DNA from 2 places in the Paenibacillus pedocola genome. Region 2 is predicted to be linked to the other one. Evidence: riboswitches for the same ligand, from Rfam matches in the RefSeq annotation. Region 2 holds a riboswitch; the other holds the start of a gene.
The links. Region 2 has a riboswitch for S-adenosylmethionine ahead of QU597_RS23725 (methionine ABC transporter ATP-binding protein). Riboswitches for the same ligand answer to the same signal wherever they lie in the genome.
Positions count from the first base shown of each region.

Region 1 (3,519 bases), 3.2 Mb from region 2:
TCATCAGCGGGTTGGTCGGAGTCTCAATGAATACAGCCTTCGTATTCGGACGGCGGGCCGCTTCAAGGCCATCCAGGTCATTAGTATCCACATAGGAGGCGCTGATGCCGTACTTCGAGAGAATCCGTTCCAGCAGGCGGTAGGTGCCGCCATACAGATCCAGCGAAACAACCAGATGGTCGCCTTGGCCGAACAAAGCAAACACGGTGGTCAACGCAGCCATACCGGAGCTGCAGGCAAAGCCGGCATCACCGGATTCCAGCTCGGCCGCAGCCGTTTCCAGCACCGAGCGGGTCGGGTTTTTGGTACGGATGTAATCGAACCCTGTGCTTTGTCCAAGTCTCGGGTGACGGAATGCCGTTGCATTATAAATCGGATAATTCACTGCACCGGTAGCAGGATCCTCCTGTGAGCCAATCTGCGCCAGTCTGCTTTCAATCCTTAGTTTCTCGTCCATGGGTAAGCCTCCTAAATGTGGTGTTGAGCATTCTCTTCTCATCTATGATTAAATGATTGGACCAATATCGTAAGGGGTCTCTTGGTATACATAGTAATTGAGCCAATTGGCGAACAATAAGTTAGCATGGGCACGCCATACGGCCGGCGGGGTGCGCTGCGGGTCATCCTTTGGATAGTAATGCTTCGGCAGTGCAATATCCATTCCCTTGGCGATATCGCGGTCATACTCCCATTTCAGGGAGAATGGGTCATACTCGGAGTGACCAGTGACAAAAATCTGCCTGCCGTCATGCGTTGACACAAGATAGACTCCGGCTTCTTCGGATTCAGCAAGAATCTGCAGATCGGGATTCGCTTCGATATCTTCCCGGGAAACGTCAGTGTGGCGGGAATGCGGAACATGGAACACCTCGTCAAAACCGCGCAGCAGCTTGAAGTTATTATGGCTCAAGGTGTGCGGGAAGACGCCGAAGCATTTCTCGGGGAGACTAACCTTGCGCACGCCGAAGTGGTGATATAATCCAGCCTGTGCCGCCCAACAGATATGCATAGTCGAGGTGACATTGTGCTTGCTCCATTCAAATATTTCTTTCAGCTCTTCCCAGTAATTCACATCCTCAAATTCCATTTGCTCTACGGGGGCACCGGTGACAATCAGTCCGTCCAGACGGCGGTCACTGATTTCATCAAACGTTTTATAGAAACTCTTCAAATGCTCCGGCGAAGTATTTTTGGAAGTATGCGAGCTGGGATGCAAAAGGATCACATCCACCTGGAGCGGGGAATTCCCGATCAGGCGCAGCAGCTGCGTTTCTGTTGTTTCCTTGGTAGGCATTAAATTCAGGATAGCAATCCGTAAGGGACGGATGTCCTGATGAAAAGCCTGGCTCTCATCCATTACAAAGATATTTTCTCCGGATAATATTTCTTTGGCCGGTAAGCTGTCGGGAATTTTGATTGGCATTGCAGTGTCCACTCCTTAATCGAATTAGTGTCCTTCCATTGGCTGAAAAGCATGCAAAAAAGACCTTTCTCGCACGAGAAAGGTCATATAGCTGTAGTCATATGTGCCTCTCTCATCTGCCAGAGAACGATGCCGGGATATATACTTCCCCTGCATAGCTTCCGCAAGAATTAGCACCGTGCGTTTACACGCCGGTTGCCGGGTTTCATCGGGCCAGTCCCTCCACCTGCTCTTGATAAGATTTAGCTGTATTCAATTATTTTCTTAAAATTCACTTTAAATCATGAACCTGCTTTTCGTCAAGTCCATACAATGCTGAAGAGCCCCTAAACTGTAAAGAATTTAGCTTGTAAGAGGCATATCCCGGCGTTATACTAGACAAGTGTTTCACAGCACAATTGACGAAAAGAAGAGGTGAGTAAAGAATGGAAGGCGACCCGGGTGCGCAGTTAAGCGTACAAAGTGAGCAACCACACAGGATTAACATCAGCTTGCCGGCGGCGGGAGCATTTCTTCTTTATGTCCTCGAAACGTCATTCTGGCCGATTCATTGATTGTACCACCGGCCAAGCTGATTTTTTCCGTGTGCTTTAATTAGCATACCCCTGGAGAAGAACGGGGACAGAAGGAGTGAATCAGATGAAAATCCGGCTGGTGAATGCAGGGGTTTTTACACCGATCGATGATATTGAGGAAACACTTACCGCCCCTTTAGAAGGGTTCTACTGGATCGATGCCGATGACGAGGATTTGGAGCTGCTTCAGCCTCTGTATAATCTGCATGATCTGGCCGTTGAGGATTGCCTCAGCGAGGAGGAACAGCGGCCGAAGATTGAAATTTATGAGAGCCATTATTTTATTGTAGTCAACAGCATCCGTTTTGATGATGAGGAGATTTTCCTCCGGGCGCTTAACGTTTTTCTGGGCAGACATTTCATCATTACCGTCACCAAGCAAAAAATTCATGAGCTGCGTGTCCTGAAGCCCATTCTGTGGGAACAGGAGGTCAGCGAACCTGACCGGTTCCTTTACCATCTGATCGACACGGTCGTAGATAATTACTTCTCGGTCGGCGACCGGATTGAAGCACGGATCGAAAAGCTCGAAGAGGATATCCTCATGCACACCAAGAAATCGCACTTAAGCGAAATCATCGGTCTGCGCAGTGAAATCCTGTGGCTGAAGAAGATGTTGGGGCCGCAGAAGGAAGTTATCAACACACTAAACAAAAAAGACCTCCGACTGATCGATGATCAGCTGCAGAAGTACTTCAGCGATATTTATGAGAATGCGGTTAAAATCTCTGAAACATTCGAGACCTACCGCGACCTCATGGGCAACTTGCGCGAAGCCTACCAATCCAGTATCGCCAACCGCGCCAATGAAATCATGAGAGTTTTTACCGCAATTACTACAATATTCATGCCGCTGACCGTAATTACCGGGATCTACGGAATGAACTTTGACAATATACCCGAGACCCATTCACAATATGGCTACTATGGCGTAATTGCCGTAATGGTAACGCTCGGCTGTGGAATGCTGTTTATTTTCCGCAAAAAGGATTGGCTATGAGCACTAACGGACGAATACGCTAAGGCGAAGGTTACCGCTACCGCAAGGTAGGAGGAAACCTTCGCCTTTTTGGTTAGGTCACAAACACAAATAGCACATTTCCGGCATGACGCTGATCAGCGTCAAGCCTTATCCGCTTCCTTCATCTCAGCAAATAAACGTTCTGTATCCTCGCGCTTGCACAGCTCCCGCTCCGGGTTCATCACGGCCGCGCTGCCGGAAGCGATTCCGAACTGGACGGCTTCGCGCAGAGGCCACCCGCGCTCCAGACTATATACGGTCCCTGCTACCAGACTGTCTCCTGCACCAACGACGCTAAGCACCTGAACTTCAGGAGCATTCAGATGCTCACAGCCTTCCCTGGTAATCAGCAGTGCGCCTTGTCCGCCTAAAGAGACCACCACCACTTCGGTCCGTCCCTGTTCAATCAGCTCCAGCGCAGCTGCCTTTAATTCTTCATCACCAGCGATGCCGTGCCCTACAAGCTCTTCCAATTCACGCGCATTCGGTTTCAGCAGGTA
Region 1 is NZ_CP134223.1:2,120,424-2,123,942, reverse strand. Features, by position in the region: gene QU597_RS09045 (aminotransferase class I/II-fold pyridoxal phosphate-dependent enzyme) at 1-457, opposite strand, end outside; gene metA (homoserine O-acetyltransferase MetA) at 506-1,423, opposite strand; SAM riboswitch class I at 1,533-1,665, opposite strand; gene corA (magnesium/cobalt transporter CorA) at 2,063-2,998, shown strand; gene QU597_RS09030 (1-phosphofructokinase family hexose kinase) at 3,121-3,519, opposite strand, start outside.
Region 1: linked by a shared signal. The riboswitch ahead of metA (homoserine O-acetyltransferase MetA) and the one ahead of QU597_RS23725 (methionine ABC transporter ATP-binding protein) in region 2 are both predicted to bind S-adenosylmethionine.

Region 2 (3,519 bases):
GGACATGCGGTGCGGGAGCTTCCCCGTACTTACACGGAAGGCCTGCTGCCAGGAATTACAGAAGCCATTCCGTATTGCGGCGGATGTTTAATCGTTTCCGGTGCATCCTATGAAGAAGACCCTGAGCTTCCGGTCCGGCTGAACACTGCGCTGCGCGAACGGAATACAGCCTGGCCGCTGGTGATTATAGTGGATCGCGCTGCTGAGGCAGTCCGTACACAGACCTCTTTTCTCTGGACAGTGTTCACCCGGTTCAATCCGGCCGACGATATCTACGCAGAAGCCGAAGTGAAGCAGCACCACATCGGCTACAAGCTGCCAATTGTGATCGATGCTCGCATGAAGTCTGGTGATGATGAAGAGCAGTCACCATGCACGAGTACGCTGGATATGGTGGACCGCAACTGGAGCAGCTATTTCCGGCAAGGATAGTATACATTTTTCTTTATTTTGAGGGGGACAAGACATGCTGCGGGTATTACTGGGAGAACCTCCGCGCCAGAACAGCGGGGTGCTCGCTGATGCGATGGATAACATGGCAAAGGTGGCATCCATGCTGCGCAAGGAGATGAACGCACATGAAGACCGCGACCATGAATACCGTAAGCTGGAGGTCTGGACACGCGGACTGATCTCCTCACTGGATGAACTGGAGCAGAGCTGGTTCGCGGCCGCCTTTTACCGCAAATCGGTGGTTGCCGGGTATATGGATGATATGTCGGTAACAGAACAGGGCGAATATGCCCGTTATGTTTATTTCTATAAAAACGGCTTTATCCGTGTCTTCTCCCTGCTGGACAAGCTGGGGACGGTGCTGAACAGCCTGTATAATCTGAATACAAGCCAGACCAAAGCCCACTTCTCCTATTTCACGGTACTGCGGCAGTTCCAGCTGCTCAAAGAACATACCCCGCTGGCGGATGAACTGGAGAATATTAAGAACTCTTACCGGGAGCCGCTGCAGAATCTGCGCAAACGCCGGAATGCAGAAATTCATTATATGAATGCTGAAATGCAGGATGATCTCTGGCAGAGGCATCAGGGGCTGCACGACAAAATTCAGCTTGAGGATCTGGACAGTCATCTGGAGGATTTGAGGCAGGGTTTGGAGATGGTCTGCAAATCTTTATGTGCCGCTTTCCGGTACAGCAATGAGCAGTGGCACAAGAATGCCTCCAGCCAAAACCGGGTGTGAAGACAGACTCACGTTAAAGCGTAAAAATCTTCCTTTGACAAAAAACCTGAAACTCACTATACTTAGGCTTGCATTATACTCTTACATCCTAAGATAACTATACGGCACTAATTTCATATCATAATCTTATCGAGAGCGGCGGAGGGATAGGCCCGATGAAGCCCGGCAACCGATTTGTATCCAGTAAACAAAGCGTACTGAGTACAAGTGTCATGGTGCTAATTCCTACAATGGCGCGGGTAATTGCCGTTGGCAGATGAGAAGGCATTGTAACTAAACGCACAGGGCCTCTTGCGATCTGCAACCGATCGTAAGGGGCTTTTTTGATACATGGAAATATGCATTAAGGAGGAACGACAGAAATTGATAGAGTTAAAAGAGTTGACTAAGGTATACGGAAAAGGCAGTAAAGCTGCTGTGGCGCTCTCGGGCTTAAATCTGTCCATTCAAAAGGGTGAAATCTTCGGCGTGATCGGTCATTCCGGTGCAGGCAAAAGTACGCTGATCCGCTGCATCAATCTGCTGGAACGCCCGACGAACGGTGAGGTCTGGGTGGATGGTGTAGAGCTGACTAGCCTCAGCCAGGGCCAGCTGCAGGAGAAGCGGCGCAAGATCGGGATGATCTTTCAGCACTTCAATCTGCTGTCTTCTGCTACAGTATATGACAATATCGCTTTTCCGCTGCGTCTGGCCGGTACGCCTAAGGCGGACATTGAACGTAAGGTCAAGGATCTGCTGGTTCTGGTCGGCCTTGAGCAGCACCGGAACAAATATCCGGCCCAGCTCTCAGGCGGACAAAAACAGCGGGTTGGCGTAGCCCGTGCGCTGGCCAGTGATCCGGATGTACTGCTCTGCGATGAAGCGACCTCGGCGCTGGATCCGCAGACAACAGACTCTATTCTGCGGCTGCTGCTCGACATTAACCGCAAGTTTCATCTGACCATTGTGCTGATTACCCATGAGATGCATGTCATTCAGAGTATCTGCGACCGGGTAGCGGTTATTCATGGCGGTGGAATTGTTGAACAGGGTGAGGTGGCAGAGGTGTTCCTGAAGCCGAAGCATGAGGTGACAAAGGACTTTATCCGTAGTGAAACCCAGCAGGACGGCCCGCTAAGAGCGGCCATAGAAGCGGTAAACGGAGAGAACACCAAAGCGGTCAAGATCACTTTTCTCGGACAAAAAACCTACGAATCCACGTTATCCCACGTTGTGCGCGGCACAGGCGTCAGCTTTGCGATTCTTCAGGGTACGATCTCGACCATTAAAGATGTGCCTTACGGCCAGCTGATTGTCCGCTTTGAAGGATCGCTTGAGGCGATTGATGCTACCCTGGCGGAGCTTGCGGCACAAGGTCTTGATGTGGAGGTGATTTCGTAATGGCCGGCTTGAATTTTAATGATATCAACTGGGAAGAAATGCTGGATGCATCCGTAGCCACACTAAAAATGTTAGCTTATTCCGGAATATTCACAATTATTCTTGGTTTACCACTCGGAATTGTGTTATATTTATGGGGGAAGTCCAAAAACAATATTATCAGAGCTGTTTACTCGGTATTATCGTTGCTCGTTAACATCCTGCGGTCCGTTCCATTCCTGATCCTGATGGTGGCTCTGATTCCGCTGAGCAAGACGATCATGGGCACCTCGATTGGTGTCCTGGGAACAATTCCGGCACTGGTCATCGGTGCGGCTCCGTTTTTTGCCAGACTGGTGGAGACAGCATTGCGTGAGGTTGACCGGGGGGTAATTGAAGCGGCACAAGGCATGGGAGCCTCTACAGGGCAGATTGTGCTGCGCGTGCTTTTGCCGGAGGCTCGTCCAGGTTTACTGGCCGGCGTAACGATTACACTCGTAACCCTCGTTTCCTATACAGCCATGTCAGGGATGATCGGCGGCGGCGGTCTTGGTGACCTGGCAATCCGCTATGGTTATTACCGGTATGAGAAAGAAGTCATGATTATCTCTGTAGTGCTGATGGTTATACTAGTGCAGCTGCTGCAGATGGCCGGTGACCGGCTGGTTCAATATTTTACCCGGAAATAAGGTACTTCCAGATATAGCCTTATTCATACACACATATTAGAGGGGGATTTACTGATGAAAAAAGTACTTTTGACGTTCTTTAGCTTGACCTTAGTGCTCGTGCTGGCGGCTTGCGGCAACAATAATAATGCCAATAATGCAGCGAACTCCGCGGCAACAAATGCACCGGCAGCAGATGCTTCCGCAGAACCTACCACTGAACCTGCAGCAGAGCCGGTAACACTTGTTGTTGGTGCTTCTCCTGTACCGCATGCAGAAATTCTGAAAGCTATCGCT
Region 2 is NZ_CP134223.1:5,353,742-5,357,260, reverse strand. Features, by position in the region: gene QU597_RS23735 (UbiD family decarboxylase) at 1-432, shown strand, start outside; gene QU597_RS23730 (Cthe_2314 family HEPN domain-containing protein) at 467-1,195, shown strand; SAM riboswitch class I at 1,319-1,458, shown strand; gene QU597_RS23725 (methionine ABC transporter ATP-binding protein) at 1,559-2,575, shown strand; gene QU597_RS23720 (methionine ABC transporter permease) at 2,575-3,243, shown strand; gene QU597_RS23715 (MetQ/NlpA family ABC transporter substrate-binding protein) at 3,298-3,519, shown strand, end outside.